Regions from separate parts of the Paenibacillus sp. TC-CSREp1 genome, predicted to be linked through region 2. Evidence: riboswitches for the same ligand, from Rfam matches in the RefSeq annotation. Region 2 holds a riboswitch; each other region holds the start of a gene.
What was found. A riboswitch is a leader RNA that binds a small molecule or an ion and turns the genes downstream of it on or off. The one in region 2 is predicted to bind thiamine pyrophosphate.

Region 1 (4,037 bases), on a different contig from region 2:
GGAGGATAAGGGCTTTGTCATTCGTGATGCGGCCACGGAGAAGTACCGACTGGGCATTCGCATCTGGGAGCTGTCTGCCCATATGTCACGCAGTGATGATCCTGCGATTCTATTGTTACCTGCAATGGAGAGGCTTCGCGATCGTTTGGGTGAAACGGTGAGTCTCTACCTCCGAGACGGCAGCGAGCGGATTCGGATTCAGGCGGTACAGAGTGATCAGGCCATTCGCCGGGTTGCGCCTGTAGGGGCCAGATTGCCGCTTTCCGTAGGAGCTTCCAGTAAAGTGCTGATGGCATTTGCCACGGAAGAGGACCGCGAAGAGCTGATGAACGGCCCGGAATGGCCCGTATTTATCGACCCGGCCGTGTATCTTTCGCAGATGGAAGACATCCGGGAGAGCGGGTATGCAACGAGCTATGAAGAGCGTGAGCCTGGAGCGGCTGCGGTGTCCGTACCGATTATGGATCGCAGGGGCAGCATTGCGGCAGCGCTTTCTGTGTCTGGCCCGGTCAGCAGGCTCTCACAGGAGACACTGCATGAGTATGCACCCGTGCTGAAGGAAGCGGCAGCGCAGATGGGACTTATGCTGTCGTAAATTCGTTGTCGTACTTTTTTGGAGTGAAATTGGCTCCAATATTTGTTCCAATAGAATTTGTGTTAAAGGGCTTTTGCTCCTGTTCCATCTGAACATACAAATTCTCTGGAATATAAAGGTTGTATTTCTAACCAGATTAAGCTACTCTGTAATGGACGGCCCGGCGGGGCCAGTTGAGCATCATCGTTGTAGTTGAACAGCGGCGTGTATGCCGTAATATGTTTACGTTACTGGGGGAGTCCGAATTGTCCGGACTGAGACGGGATCGCACGAGATTCCGGACCCTTTGCACCTGATCTGGATCATACCAGCGTAGGGAAGTAATCGGCCTTTTGACCACAAACACTATAGACGTTAACCAGGCGCAGATGCTGTTTTTGCAGCGAGATGCCTATGTTTACGTTTATAGTGATGGACATGAGTCGGTTCCCTCGGAACCGGCTTTTTTATATACAGCGGCAAGTTGAGCTTCGTATGTTGAGCGTCCGCCTTCGTGATATCCTTGATCTGATCGCAGATTGTGAGGCAGGGGTTAGACGACAGGGTGGAGCAACGAACAACAAAAGCGATGGAATAACCTGAACTCATCGTGAAGCCAATCCTGAATTCGACGCTGCCTGTACATAATAAGGTGTCTCCTGGATCAATGCGGCTGTGTGCGCAGGGTCATTCCTGTTGTGCTTCTGTGCTCTGGATGTTCTGGACAGGTGGGTGAGCCATGCAAAGCTGACACATTCGTGTACAAACGACACGGAGCCAAAATCACGGAGGAGGAGACAGGAGACATGAATACAGGTAACGAAACGGGGAAGCAGATCGGAACAGAGGAATTGGGGCGCGATGGTCATCCGGTGGAAAAGAAATCCGGAGCGGCGGAAGGGGTTCAGCCCTTCCCCGGCAGCCGCAAAGTATACATTCAGGGCTCACGGCCGGACATTGCTGTACCGGAGCGTGAAATTGCCCTTCATGACACGAATACTCCCCAAGGGGTGGAGCATAATGAGCCGCTGCGTGTCTACGATACAAGCGGCCCGATGACCGATCCCGAATTCCAGATGGATATTCGGAAAGGGCTGCCAGCGCTCCGGAATCACTGGATTATGGAGCGCGGTGATGTAGAAGCATATGAAGGCCGGGCGGTGAAGCCCGAGGATAACGGCTTGAAGCCTGGTGGACGAAGAGCCGGGGCGGAGGAGTACCCCGGATTCCGGGGGCAGCCGCTGCGCGCTCAGGCTGGGCGCTGCGTTACACAGATGCATTATGCGCGGCAGGGCATCATTACGCCAGAGATGGAATACGCCGCGATTCGTGAAGGCGTAGAGCCTGAATTTGTACGGCAGGAGCTGGCAAGCGGGCGGGCGATTCTACCATCCAACATCAATCACCCGGAGAGTGAGCCGATGCTGATTGGTCGCCATTTTCACGTTAAAATCAATGCGAATATCGGCAACTCGGCTGTATCCTCCTCCATCGAGGAGGAGGTAGAGAAGATGACCTGGGCGGTGCGCTGGGGCTCGGATACGGTGATGGACCTCTCCACAGGCAAGGACATTCATACGACCCGGGAATGGATTATCCGCAACTCTCCCGTGCCGATTGGTACGGTGCCGCTCTATCAGGCGCTGGAGAAGGTGAACGGAGAGGCTGAGGCTCTAACATGGGAGCTGTACCGGGATACACTGATCGAGCAGGCGGAGCAGGGCGTGGATTATTTTACGATTCATGCCGGCGTGCTGCTGCGTTATATTCCGATGACTGCGAAGCGGATGACAGGCATCGTGTCACGGGGCGGGTCGATTATGGCAGCGTGGTGTCTGGCGCATCATCAAGAGAACTTTTTGTACACCCATTTTGAGGAAATCTGCGAGATTATGAAAAGGTATGACGTGGCCTTCTCTCTGGGGGATGGACTGCGTCCAGGCAGTATCTACGATGCCAATGACGAGGCACAGATGGCGGAGCTGGCAACGCTCGGTGAATTAACGCAGATTGCATGGAAGCATGATGTGCAGGTGATGATCGAAGGGCCGGGGCATGTGCCGATGCACAAGATCAAGGAAAACGTCGATTTGCAGATGGAAATCTGTCAGGAAGCACCGTTCTATACCCTCGGCCCGCTGACCACTGACATTGCGCCCGGCTACGATCACATTACGTCTGCCATCGGAGCGGCGATGATTGGCTGGTTCGGTACGTCCATGCTCTGCTACGTAACACCTAAGGAGCATCTGGGGCTTCCCAACAAGGACGATGTGCGTGAAGGGGTTATCGCTTATAAAATAGCCGCACATGCCGCGGATTTGGCCAAAGGCCACCCACGCGCCCAGCGTCGGGATGATGCGCTGTCAAAGGCGCGTTTCGAGTTCCGCTGGCGGGATCAGTTTAATCTGTCACTGGACCCGGAACGGGCCCTGTCCTATCACGACGAGACGCTGCCCGCAGAAGGGGCGAAGGAGGCACATTTCTGCTCCATGTGCGGGCCGAAGTTCTGCAGCATGCGCATCACGCAGGACATCCGTGCCTTTGCCGCAGACCGTGGCTTGAGCGAAGAGCAGGCTGTAGCCGCCGGAATGCAGGCGAAAGCCGAGGAGTACCGGACGCGATCATAGGTGAAAAGGTAGCCGTAGTATCCTGTGGTATCGTAGCAGTAGCAGTAGCAGTAGAAGTGGAAGTAGAAGTAAAAGTGGAAGGAAGGCAGTTCCAGTAAATAAAAATGACCCGGAATTAGGCCTGTAGGCTTGAGTCCGGGTCACTTTTATACCGATGCAGGTTTAAATCTCGTCTCCCAATTCTAACGAATCCTACAAACCTTATTTGGCCGTTTTTGCCTCTGTTAAATTTCTAACGAATCACAGCGACGTTATTACACCCAAAATCGCTGCAAAACGAGAAATATACACCTGAAAACCTGAAATAGCGCTTCTAGGAATCGTTACATTTCCAACGGGGCTAAAAAGCACCAAATAGCGTCATCTGGAATCGTTAGCGGTACCTTTACTGACCTACTCCGTCCTCACCGGTCAAGCACCCACCAACTACTTCAGCTACTGACCCACCACGTCCACCGATCAAGCGTCCACCAATTACTTCAGCTACTAACCTACTACGTTCACCGCTCAAGCGTCCACCAATTACTTCAGCTACTAGCCTACTACGTTCACCGATCAATCGCTCACGAATTACTTCAGCTACTGACCTACCATGTCCACCGATCAACGGCCCAACAACTACTTCAGCTACTAGCCTACTACGTTCACCGCTCAAGCGTCCACCAATTACTTCAGCTACTAGCCTACTACGTTCACCGCTCAATCGCTCACGAATTACTTCAGCTACTGACCTACTATGTCCACCGATCAACGGCCCACCAATTACTTCAGCTACTAGCCTACTATGTCCATCGATCAATCGCCAACCAATTACTTCGGATACTAACCTACTA
Region 2 (4,037 bases):
GGAAGACCATCCGGAGTCGAAGGTCTTACACCTGCCCACGCCCGCAAGAAATGAGCTTCTTTGATGCCAGGAACCCAGCTGCTTGCGCTACTAAGCAATCGTTGCACACTATAGGCTGATACGCTGTGATCTTTTTTCCCGGGCCAGCTCGTAGCCCCGATCCACACCTCTCCATTCGCTTTTGGAACGATGTAGACATCCTCCGCATAAAGCGTGCGATCCGGTTTGTAAGCTGTTTGGTCCGCCGGAAATTGAATCGCAGCTACCTCGCCTTTGACCGGAGTTGAAGGCAGGTTGATACCAGCCTGCTGCAGCAGCGTTTCACCATTCAAGCCAGCGGCTATAATTACGTGTTTACAGGTAACATTTCCCTTCGGGGTAGCAATCCCTTGTACACCAAATTGATTCACTATTAATTGAATATCCTTGACGCCTTCCCATATCCGGGCGCCCATCCTGTGTGCTGACCTCACATAAGCTCTGGTCAACGACACGGGCAGAATTTCACTCTCCAATGATCGGTAATAAGCACCATACGTATCCCGATTAAGCCAGCCTGCTTCTCGCTGCACCGTATTTCTATCCCACCAAAGCTGTTCCGTCAGTGGCAAGACTCTTCGATTTTCCTTATAACGACTTATTTCACTGTATGATCTGAACGGTGTGATGAATCCGCTCTGCCTCAACCCGAGTTCCATGCCCGATAGAGCAGACAATTGATCCTTTTGACTGTGCAGCAATGCTCTGCTTTCAAGAGCAGCCTGAGCAATAACAGGATGAGCAAAATCCTCACTATCCGCAGCCAGCATTCCCGCAGCTGCACAGGAGCTTCCGCTGGCAATCTCGTTTTGCTCGATCAGAAGCACTTCATGTCCTCTTCGTGTCAATTCATAGGCAATAGCACAGCCTATAACGCCTCCGCCAACAATAATGGTTTCTGCATGCTGCATGCCGGATGATACAGATCGCGGGATATTGGCAGTTTCATATGAAGTATCGGATTCATATGTTTCATCCGAGGCATAGCATGCATTCCATCTGGATTGATCATCAGAACCTTGATCCCGTGTGACGGTTCCTCGCTTTTGCATGTGCTCATCTCCTTGATTTTGAAACATTCATATTACTCTTTCTGCAGCCTGTTTTATAAGACGGATCGCATGAGCTGGGTCCTCATGCTGAAATACACTCGAGATCACAGCAGCGCCACGAGCTCCCGCTAACCGCACCGCCTGGATGTTGGATGCCTGGATACCACCAATGGCAATCACAGGAATGTCAACGCCTGAGCATACTTCAGCCAGCACCTCCAACCCCCTGGGCGTTAAGTCAGGCTTGCTTCGGCTTGTATACACATGCCCGAAGAACAGGTAATCTGCACCGTAATCCGCTGCCACACGTGCCTCATTTAAGGAGTGCACCGATACTCCCAAGCGCATCCGTTCCCCCTTATTCACAGCATTTATGCTCACATCCGCCTTCGTCAGCATCTGCTGACTCCAGTGTGCACCCCGGCAAAATTCGCTGGGCACAAACGGATTGGCCCCGTTGATGACTATACGTGAGGATGGAACCCCTGACTCTGTCATGTGGCTGGCCCAGATGAAATGCTGCTGCAGCGAGAGCTGTTTTTCCCGGATATGAATGTAATCCACCCAAGGCCATATCTGCTTGACAACATTCAGTACCGTGGTTCGCTCACCCTTATTGGTAGACACAACATGCAGTTCAAAGGAAGAGTCATCTTGGCAGCATGTCGGGCTGCATGTGTCCATTTGCATTGGAGAGTTAGCGATCAGCGGTTTATTCTTTTCATTACTTTCTGCCGCAAGTTCTGTTTTGTTCACGTTGTCCTTCCTCTCATCGGTTCAGCATAAAGTACGGAAATGGCATAACACAAAAAAGCCACTCCCGTAGGAGTGGCTGCGTATAAACAAAGGTCCAGTTAAATAACGAGCGTGCAGCTAATACCTGTTAAACAGTTAAGTCCATAACCGTTCGGCGGTAACTCATGCCTGCATCACTGTATAGTAAGGTTCCTGTTCGTTCATAAAAGGATCACTTACTGTCATTATGCTGAAACGCGCCACTTCCCTACGCTGGTATGATCCAGATCAGGTGCAAAGGGTCCGGAATCGCATTCTTCCATCTCAGCCGCATCGTGCGGCCCCCCTAGTGTTCATATGAAGTTGAAGTTGTAGCCTATATTACCACAGTCGGATTTTTTTGTCATCGTGCTTTTTCAGACCATTCTTCCACATTCCACGTTTTGGTGACCCAGCCTTCGTAAAAATCAGGTTCATGGGATACAAGCAAAACGGTTCCTTTGTATTCCTTCAACGCACGCTGAAGCTCGGCCTTCGCAGTAACATCCAGATGGTTCGTTGGCTCATCAAACAGCACCCAATTGCTTTCACGCATTAGCAGCTTGCACAAACGAACCTTAGCCTGCTCCCCACCGCTCAGCATGTTCAAAGGACGTGTAATATGTTCATTTTTGAGGCCGCAGCGGGCCAGATGTCCACGCACTTCATTTTGAGTCAGATGAGAAAACTCATTCCACACATCGTCAATCGGCGTGATATTTGCAGCACGTACTTCCTGCTCGAAGTATGCCGTCTCCAGATAATCTCCGAGAAAGGTTTTACCGCTAATGGGCGGGATTTTACCCAGAATTGTCTTGAGCAGTGTTGATTTGCCGACACCGTTACAGCCCACAATAGCAATCTTCTCTCCGCGTTCGATGGTCATCGTCATCTTTGGCAGGAGCGGATACGTGTAACCAATTTCAAAATCAACACCTTCAAACACGGTTTTGCTGCTTGCACGGGCATCCTTGAATTTAAAAGTTGGTTTTGCCGCTTCGTCCGGACGATCAATCCGCTCAATTTTGCCAAGCTGCTTTTCCCGGCTTTTTGCGCGTCCCGAGGTGGATGCACGAGCTTTATTCCGCTGAATAAAGTCCTCCTGCTTTTTAATATATTCCTGCTGCTTTTCATAAGCGTCAATATGCTGCGCCTTCTGCATATCCGCCATCTCCAGAAACTTCTCATAATTGGCAGCGTAGCGTGTGAGCTTGGCAAATTCCAGATGATAAATCACATTCACAACTTCATTCATAAATTCTGTATCATGTGATATCAACAGAAAGGCGTGCGGATAGTCTTTCAAATAACGCGTCAGCCATTCAATGTGCTCTACATCAAGATAGTTTGTCGGCTCATCCAATAATAAGGCAGTTGGCTTCTCCAGCAGCAGCTTTGCAAGCAACACCTTAGTGCGCTGTCCACCGCTCAGGGCAGCAACATCCCGATCAAGACCAATCGCATTTAACCCCAAACCGTTTGCCATTTCTTCCACTTTGACATCAATCAGATAAAAATCGCCCTGCTCCAGCTGCTCCTGAATTTCACCCATTTCCTCCAGCAGCTGCTCAAGTCTGTCCGGATCTGCATCGGCCATCTGATCGGTGATCTGCATCAGCTCCTTTTCCAGCTCAAGCAGTGGCAGAAAAGCATCCTACAGTACATCACGAATCGTTTTGCCAGGGGTCAGCTTTGTATGCTGATCCAGATATCCATAACGGACTTTAGGCGTCCATTCCACTTTACCGCTGTCTTTCAGCAGTTTACCCGTGAGGATATTCATAAGGGTTGATTTACCTGCACCATTGGCCCCGACCAGGCCGACGCGCTCTCCGGCAAGCAGACGAAAAGAAACATTTTTAAATAATGTACGGTCTCCAAAATTGTGACTGACATTCTCTACAGACAATAAACTCATAAGATGAGGCTGCTCCTATCTATTTACATGACTTTAGTTAATTTTTGAACCTTTATTTTAGCACAGGTTCTGTCTTTTCTGAAAGTAATGAAAATTGAGCAGAGCAATTATATTCAAAATAACCTTGAGCCGATGCCTGCCTCGATGTCGTAAACACCTCTTGAGCACGAAAGCCAGGATTGCAGGTGGCAGGATAATGATATTTAATACCTGTTGCGGGATCGAGCCCGCCAACAACTGCTGTTCTTTTGACC
Region 3 (4,037 bases), on a different contig from region 2:
ATACGGTTTTATCAATGGTTGCAATCATCTGGTCCAGACGCTGACGTTTTTCGAGCAGAATGAGCTTGTGCATATGCAGTGCTTCCTCCGCGCTGAAGGTCGGGTCATCTATAATATTTTTAATTTCTTTCAGGGAGAAGCCCAGCTCTTTGAAAAATAAAATCTGCTGCAACCGTTCCAGATTGGCGTCGGAATACATGCGATATCCGGCAGCGGTAATCTCGTCCGGGACAAGCAGCCCGATCTCGTCATAGTGATGCAGTGTGCGCACACTGATGGAAGCCAGTTCAGAGACTTCCTTAACCTTCATGGCCATGAGTAAGACCTCCTTACAACATGAATTGTACAGTGTCACGTTGCGTGAGAGTCAACATGTATTTTTCGGAGGTGAGCTGTCGATGAGGGGATTATATATGAGGTGCTTGAGAGGGAATTATACATGATGTATTTGAGAGTGATTATATATGAAGTACAAGAACAGTAAAAGATTCATCGTTTAGATGGCTGGTACTGAAAGGTTAAGGATGCAGCACCGCACGGCTGCATCCTGGTTTGTGGGTGTGTGGGGAGCGCGGCTATGCCTGCTCCCCAAGCGTGATCGCAGCGAGCTGTGTAGCCGCTGCGCGCACATCGGCCGCACCCGCGATGGCGGAGATGACGGCTACGCCGTCGGCTCCAGCCGCCATCACGGCGGCCGCGGTATCGGGCGCAATGCCGCCGATACCAACCACCGGAACTGCGATGCCTGCGGCGCGCAGTTCCGCAACCCCGGCGGGGCCCAGCACAGCGTGGGCATCCGCTTTGGAGCGCGTCGGGTACATCGGCCCGACGCCAAGATAGCTTGCGCCCGCCTGCACGGCACGGCGGGCTTCAAGGGCGGAGTGGGCGGATACGCCAAGCATCCGCCCTTCGCCAATGCGGGCGCGCACCAGCGCCGCGTCCGCATCGCCTTGGCCGACATGCACGCCGTCGGCCTCCACCTGCACAGCCAGCTCCATATCATCGTTCACGATGAACGGTATCCCGTGCTGGCTGCACACCTCGCGAAGCCGCAGCGCAAGCGCTGTGCGGGCTTCGCCTGCCAATGCTCCAGTTCCCTTCTCGCGGAACTGGAACATCGTAATGCCGCCAGTAATCGCCTGGCGCAGCACCTCCACCGGGTCACGCGTCGTATTGATGCTGCCCATTACCAAATACAGCCGCAGCGCGCGGCGCACCGTCTCTGCATCCCATACCCGCATTAGCGCTCACCCCGCTGTCTGCGCTGGTACGCAAAGTGATTCGTTGGTCCGTGCCCGGCCCCGATTCCCAGCTCATCTTCGATGGCTGCCTGGATAAACGCTCGCGCGGTTGTAACGGCAGCCACAACAGTCGAACCCTTGGCCAGTTCGGCCGTAATGGCAGCAGAGAACGTGCAGCCTGTACCATGGGTATGCCGTGTGTCTACCCGAGCATTCTCCAGATAATGAAAAGACTGCCCGTCATACAAAACATCCACAATCATGCCGCTTCCCGCATCATGTCCCCCTTTGATCAAGGCATATGCTGTGCCCATCTGCACTAATCGCTTTGCGGCTTCTTCACGTTCGCTCAGACTGTTAATGCTCATGCCTGTGAGCAGCTCCGCTTCGGGAATATTGGGCGTGGTAATCAAGGCATGAGGCAAAAGCTCCTCAATGAGAGCTTGTACGGCCTCCTGCTGGAGCAGCGGCGCTCCGCCTTTGGCTACCATTACCGGATCAATAACCAGATTGGACCAGCCGTATTGCCGCCATTTGCTTGCAACGAGACGAATAATCTCGGCACTGTACAGCATGCCGGTTTTGACTGCATGTGGTTCAAAGTCTGCTCCCGTCGAATCAAGCTGCTGGGCTATGCCGGCATAACTGATGGGGAATACACCTTGGACACCTGTTGTGTTCTGTGCCGCAATGGCTGTGATCACCGTCATTCCGTATACTCCAAGCTCCTGAAAGGTTTTGAGATCTGCCTGGATACCTGCACCACCGCCGTTATCGGCACCTGCTATTGTCAAAGCCTGGGTTATATTCATCTTGCACCTCCGCGGATCTGACGGATCTGTGAATGTTCTGATACGAACTCGGGTGTCACCTTCGCAAGCTGGTTTAACAACTCCATCTGGAAGCTGCCTGGACCCTGCTGAGCTGTAAGGGCGGCAGCTTGTTCGGCTGCAACACCGTAAAAAGCAACAGCCTCGACAATGCTGTTCAGTAAATCATCTCCCGGCCGGGCAACTGCTGCAAAAGCGCCAACGACCGAGCTGAGAAGGCATCCCGCGCCGGTGACCTTCGTAAGCAGTACATGTCCGTTGCTGATGAGAAACGTCTGATACCCATCCGTAACGATATCGTACTGACCCGTAATAACAACAATACATGCAAGCTGCTGTGCAGCCCGTTCCGCGATGCTGATCCGGTCTTCTTCACCTTCCCCGGCATCCACACCTTTAATACTCCAGGGTACACCTATGACATGAGCAACCTCGGCAACGTTCCCGCGCAATACAGTAAGCCGAAGGTCACGAACAAGCTGCTGCACCGTCTCCGTGCGATATGCAGTTGCCCCGGCACCGACAGGATCAAGCACAACGGGTACATGATGCGCATTAGCGGACTGTCCTGCCAGCCGAATGGCTTGAACTACCTTTTCATCTAATGTACCGATGTTCAGCACAACTGCGCCAGCGATACTTGCAACGTCAGCAACTTCTTCGTGAGCATAGGCCATGAACGGAGAGGCTCCAAGGGCAAGCAGGCCATTGGCAGTGAAAGGGGCTACCACCAGATTTGTAATGTTATGAACCAAAGGATTAAGTGCACGTACACGCTCAAGATAAGACAACGTCATTACCTCCTTGATCTAAAATGAATTGCATGGTGAGACAAGCTGGTATTTACATCCAGACCATTACATCGAAGAACTTGCAATACGGCTTATTCACACATGAATCCCGATGAACATCCGTTTTGTACCCAGATTTTCTAAGGTCATACAAGGGAAAGTTGTACACTCATCTGGCTGTTATCCTCCCGATCGCAACGGCCTCTGTAACAGCTTTTTTGTACAGCTTGTGTTCGAGCTATCGCTTCCCTTACTTTGAACTTCGTTCAAAGCCAAAAGCAGCTCCATTTTGATCATTAGCTCCGGCAATTTATCTACCGTTTTTAAGGTTCATACGCGGCGAGAGCAAGTCTTTAACGAATTCCCGTCCATGCCCATGCGATGAGAAAACAAAAAAAGCCCCACTCATTTCCAGAGGAAATGAGCGAAGCTATAGAGGTTTTACCAGCATGGACTCTGCCAAATCAATGGAGAATCCTTTATCCACAAGAGCTGCTCCACTTCCCTCCGCTGGTATGATCCAGATCAGGTTCAAAGGGTCCGAATGATATATTCGTCTCAGCCGTAAGGCTCCCCCAGTGTGATGTGCAAAATATGCAGTTATGATCCAAGCATATATCACATGCGTCCAGAATGTAAAGAGGGCATGAGACTTGACGCTTGTTTTGGCAACGCTGCGGTTTACCGATTTACCTTCGCTCGTTAACCCGATATAATGGGGATTGGCCCATATGGCCGCATAAAGAATGAGGGCAGGAACTGTTTCACTTTCCTCCCGGCAGAATGGGGACCCTGAGTTGAAAACGTTCAAGAAAGTATATATCGAGATCACAAGCATCTGTAATCTGGCATGCAGCTTTTGTCCACAAACGAAAAGAGCCAAAGGCTTTATTGACCCTGAAGTGTTTAATCATATATTGGATCAGATCAAACCGCACACCAAACATATTTACCTGCATGTCAAAGGCGAGCCTTTGCTGCATCCCAAAATCGACCTGCTCCTGGATTCCGCTCATGCGAAGGGATTCAAGGTTAACATTACAACCAATGGTACACTCCTGCCAAAGACACAGCATAAACTGCTGGGCAAACCTGCATTGAGACAGATGAATTTCTCCCTGCACAGCTTTGACGGACATGAGGGATCAACGGATCGTGATGGTTATTTGCGCAAT
Region 4 (4,037 bases), on a different contig from region 2:
CGTTTAGCACGGGCAGCTTACGCCGCCGTTCCTTGAAAGATACATGCACATCCACGATATCCAGCGCAGGCGGAACAGATGCAACTGCCGAATTAGACGTGCGTGCAGTATCGGTTGGACCAGCAACCTGAGTGGCGACAGAAGCAAGGCGAGCATCATGCGTATTGGATATGCCTGCTCCAGTCAACGCTGTGTGACCGTGTTTGGTCGCTTCTATGCCTGTATCTGGTTTGTCCTGTAGCTGTTTCATTTGGTGATCACATCCTAAGTACAGACTCGTGGTACAGGTTTAACGTTTTTGCGGACGCCAGCGTACAAGTAGCTTTTCCAGCAAGGCAATGAGCAGGAACAGCAGCAGGCTGAGCGCCACAATAATCATGATCGCTACAAAGAGACGATCTGTACGGTACGCTGACTTTTGCAGCATCATATAATAGCCGATGCCTTTGTCTGCACCGATCCATTCGGCAATGATTGCACCCATCACGCTGTAAGTGGCGGCAATTTTGATGCCGGAAAATACCGATGGCAGGGCATGAGGAAGCTCCAGCTTCCAGAAGATATGATGGCGCTTCGCGCCAGCCATACGCATGTAGTTCATCATCGCAGCATCGGTGCGTGTGAGTCCGTCCATAGCGGCGACCGCTACCGGGAAAAAGCAGACCAGAATAATCGTAATCAGCTTGGGTAGCAGGCCAAAGCCAAACCAGATCAGCAGAAGCGGTGCCAGCGCGATGGTCGGAATATTTTGACTAAGAATAAGTAAAGGATACAAGGCTGATTTGAGAAAAGGAATGAGATGCAGCACCATCGCAATGACCAGGCCAACGGCTGTTCCGGCCGCAAAGCCGATCAGGGTTAATTGGATCGTTGCAGAGGCATGCATGCCGAGACGATCGGCCTGTGAAGCTGCTTCACGAGCGATGTCGGACGGCGCAGGCAGCATCCATTTCTCAATATGGAACAGGGAAACCGCCCCTTGCCATATCGCAATAAAGAGAATAACCGCCACAAGTGGCGGCCATACACTTTTGAAATAGGCAGACATTAGCGGTATTTCTCCGTCAGCATATCCATGCTGAACCCGTCTGGACTGTGTGCGATTTTGATCTGGGAGATGATGCTTGGACTGCCGGCTTCCACAAGCACCTCATGCATTTTGCGGACCACTTCCAGTAGTTCCTCAAGTTCGCCCTCCATCGTGGTGTCGAGTGCATTAACCTGATATTTCAAGCCGGACTGCTGAATCACTTCAATCGCGCGGTCTACATAAGGGTATGAATTCTCGCCGTTTGGCGTTTTCGGTATCACTTGAATGCTGAGTAACGTGCTTGCCATGAGAGATCAAGACTCCTTTCGGGTGTGGGGGGGATAAGTAGAATAGTGATTGTACACATTGCCACTCCGAGTGCAGTCCCCTCTACGATCGCTGTTATCCCCAGATTTTTTTGATTCCCTTTTCAAAGGGAAAAATCCGGTGATAAAGGCGACCGCTTCGCTTCTTCTGAGGGGTCTGTACTCTCCGTTCTTGTGTACAAAAAATCAACTTATCCATTGTGTTTAGCAAATAAATCAAGAGAAAGCGCAAGCTTCCGATGTAGCTTTCTTACAGAAAAAGCTATAGGCGATCGCTTCGCTTCTACACTTTACGTTTCTGTGTAAATATCAAATTACGTTTTTACATAAAGTGATAATATTACCTAAGGTAATATTATTAATAGCGATTTTTACTGCGGTAAAAATTCGTTTGTATACGCCTTGGATACGTCAATTTCTTTATCCAGAAGCTTCTTGCTAAACATCCAGTCGGTGTAGTTCTTCCACACTTCTTCCTTCTGCTCGCCCCAGCGAGGTGCGTCGTCCTTGTATTTCGGGCTGAGCCATTTCTGGCTTGCCAGCACCAATTCCTTATCCAGATCAGGTACAGCCTTGATCAGAATGTTCGCAGCCTCTTCAGGATGGTCAATCGCATACTGATACCCTTCGGAAGTGGCTTTCAAGAAAGCTTTCACCAATTCAGGGTCCTTCTGAATCGTCTGCTCGTTAGTCACAAGCACAGGTGTGTAATAGTCCAGCGCTTTGGCGTAATCTTTTACATATAACATGTCGATGGGTTCACCGCGGAGTTCTGCTTCGATCCCGGTCCAGGCATAGAAAATCCAGGCAAAATCAATATCCCGTTTGACCGCTGTGAAAAAGTCCGCGTCGCCCATATTAATATTTTTGACTTTGGATACGTCAGCACCTTCGCCCTCCATAATGGATTGCATCACAGCCTCCTCAACCGGCGAGCCCCAACCGCCATACGTTTTGCCTTCGAAATCCTTCGGCGATTTAATCTTGCGATCCACTGGAGCGGCAAAACCGGATGTATTATGCTGAATCACTGCCGCAATCGATACGAGAGGTACGTCCTGTGTGCGCGCCTGAGTCACACTCTCCTGGTAACTGACACCAAACGGTACTTCGTTAGAAGCGACCATTGTATCTGCACCGCCAGCTCCTGGCTGCACAATCTCGACATTCAGACCTGCTGCTTTATAGAATCCCTGATCTACGGCTGCATACAGACCGGTATGATTGGTATTTGGGGTCCAGTCGAGCACAACCTTTATATCTTTCAGTGCCGCGCTGCTGCCTTCACTTTTGCTGTCTGTGCTGGCACCTCCGTTCTGATCGGCCGGTGCGGCTTCTTTACCGCCACATGCTGCAACGGTCACCAATAGTACACACATGAATAACATTCCCAACATTTTACGCCAGTTCATTCGATTCTCTCTCCTTCGTTCTGTCCGGCCGGGTGGCACGGGGTACTCCTTGGCTTCATATCCAATCCCTTTGCATAAATCGGCTGATTTATACCTCGCGGGTTATCCAGATGACGACATTTTTCTGTTTCTGCTTGTCAAAAGAAAACAAAAAAAGCGCCCCCGTAATCCGGGACGCGTGCAGGTTTGAGAGAAGGGCGTTCAGCTTATAGCTGTGCCTCTTGCAATATACTCCGATTCCTACGCTGGCATGATCCAGATCAGGTCTAAGGGTTAGTATCTTGATGGGATACACTCTCAGCCGGCCAATTCCGACTCCCCTGGGAAACTATGAAGTTACGGGCATTACTAGGTGTAATTATAGGCCAGTGACGAGTATGTGTCTAGGGTGGGTCTTGAAAACCGCTGGAGATGCATCTTTTGCCGCCTTTTCAACCCTTGCTGCGTCACTTTCCCTTGATGTGTCCCGGCACGCCTGAGGTAAACGTTCAGTTTGGAAGGGGGATTCAGCGAAGTGGGCTTCATTCCGTGTTTTCAGATATACTCTATTCGCCAAACGTTCACATAATGTTCACTTATGAGAGGGGAGTGCAATTGTCTATAATGATCCAAGTTACAGAAAGGATGAGTGTAATGCCAGTAAGCAAGAAAGAACAAGTTATTTTTGGAATCATGATGTGTACAGGAATGGTTCTCGTGATGATGACCTTTAATCTGTGGCACACGGGAATGTTAGACCAGATGTCTATGATGCAGATCCTGCTTCAATTCGTGATCTGCTTTATTATCGCATTTTTGGTGGAATCCTTCATTGTTGGTCCTGTTGCGAAAAAAATTGCCTTTTCCCTGCCATTTGCCAAGTCAGGTAAAGTAAAAGGCATCATTACCATGTCATTGTTTATGGTCATTGGTATGGTTCTGATCATGTCTCTGTATGGCATTGTGACTGCCTATATTGCCGATCAATTAAATGGTGTATCTGTATTTGGGGCGTATTTGCATACCATAGCACGTAACTTTAGTCTGGCTCTGCCACTGCAGCTGCTTATTTTAGGACCGCTCGTGCGATATTTGTTCAGCAGATTGTTCAAGGGCGGGAAAACAGCTGTATCTGCTTGAATCCATCGTTGAATAGAGCGGTTATCTCTCAGGAGAAGAGTGGTTTATCAGTATTTCCTGGGCAATTTATATTGACCCTTCTCTTTTGAAAATCAGATTAATTTTTGTTTTTGGGGCGAATGACTCAGGAAGTTCTGATATAAGCAATCC

Region 1: linked by a shared signal. The riboswitch ahead of thiC (phosphomethylpyrimidine synthase ThiC) and the one ahead of ACQSGY_RS08195 (thiamine phosphate synthase) in region 2 are both predicted to bind thiamine pyrophosphate.
Region 3: linked by a shared signal. The riboswitch ahead of thiM (hydroxyethylthiazole kinase) and the one ahead of ACQSGY_RS08195 (thiamine phosphate synthase) in region 2 are both predicted to bind thiamine pyrophosphate.
Region 4: linked by a shared signal. The riboswitch ahead of ACQSGY_RS22235 (ABC transporter substrate-binding protein) and the one ahead of ACQSGY_RS08195 (thiamine phosphate synthase) in region 2 are both predicted to bind thiamine pyrophosphate.

The regions. Positions count from the first base shown of each region.
Region 1 is NZ_JBNOKM010000036.1:9,332-13,368, reverse strand. Features, by position in the region: gene ACQSGY_RS29720 (IclR family transcriptional regulator) at 1-595, shown strand, start outside; TPP riboswitch at 818-931, shown strand; gene thiC (phosphomethylpyrimidine synthase ThiC) at 1,381-3,204, shown strand.
Region 2 is NZ_JBNOKM010000004.1:352,570-356,606, forward strand. Features, by position in the region: gene thiO (glycine oxidase ThiO) at 1-1,091, opposite strand, end outside; gene ACQSGY_RS08195 (thiamine phosphate synthase) at 1,119-1,847, opposite strand; TPP riboswitch at 2,075-2,184, opposite strand; partial or broken gene ACQSGY_RS08200 (ABC-F family ATP-binding cassette domain-containing protein) at 2,230-3,783, opposite strand; gene ACQSGY_RS08205 (hypothetical protein) at 3,836-4,037, opposite strand, start outside.
Region 3 is NZ_JBNOKM010000020.1:2,994-7,030, forward strand. Features, by position in the region: gene ACQSGY_RS25255 (MerR family transcriptional regulator) at 1-316, opposite strand, end outside; gene thiE (thiamine phosphate synthase) at 576-1,241, opposite strand; gene thiD (bifunctional hydroxymethylpyrimidine kinase/phosphomethylpyrimidine kinase) at 1,241-2,053, opposite strand; gene thiM (hydroxyethylthiazole kinase) at 2,050-2,868, opposite strand; TPP riboswitch at 3,348-3,449, opposite strand; gene ACQSGY_RS25275 (radical SAM/SPASM domain-containing protein) at 3,660-4,037, shown strand, end outside.
Region 4 is NZ_JBNOKM010000015.1:79,775-83,811, reverse strand. Features, by position in the region: gene ACQSGY_RS22250 (ABC transporter ATP-binding protein) at 1-250, opposite strand, end outside; gene ACQSGY_RS22245 (ABC transporter permease) at 290-1,048, opposite strand; gene ACQSGY_RS22240 (MTH1187 family thiamine-binding protein) at 1,048-1,338, opposite strand; gene ACQSGY_RS22235 (ABC transporter substrate-binding protein) at 1,728-2,768, opposite strand; TPP riboswitch at 2,988-3,100, opposite strand; gene ACQSGY_RS22230 (hypothetical protein) at 3,402-3,887, shown strand.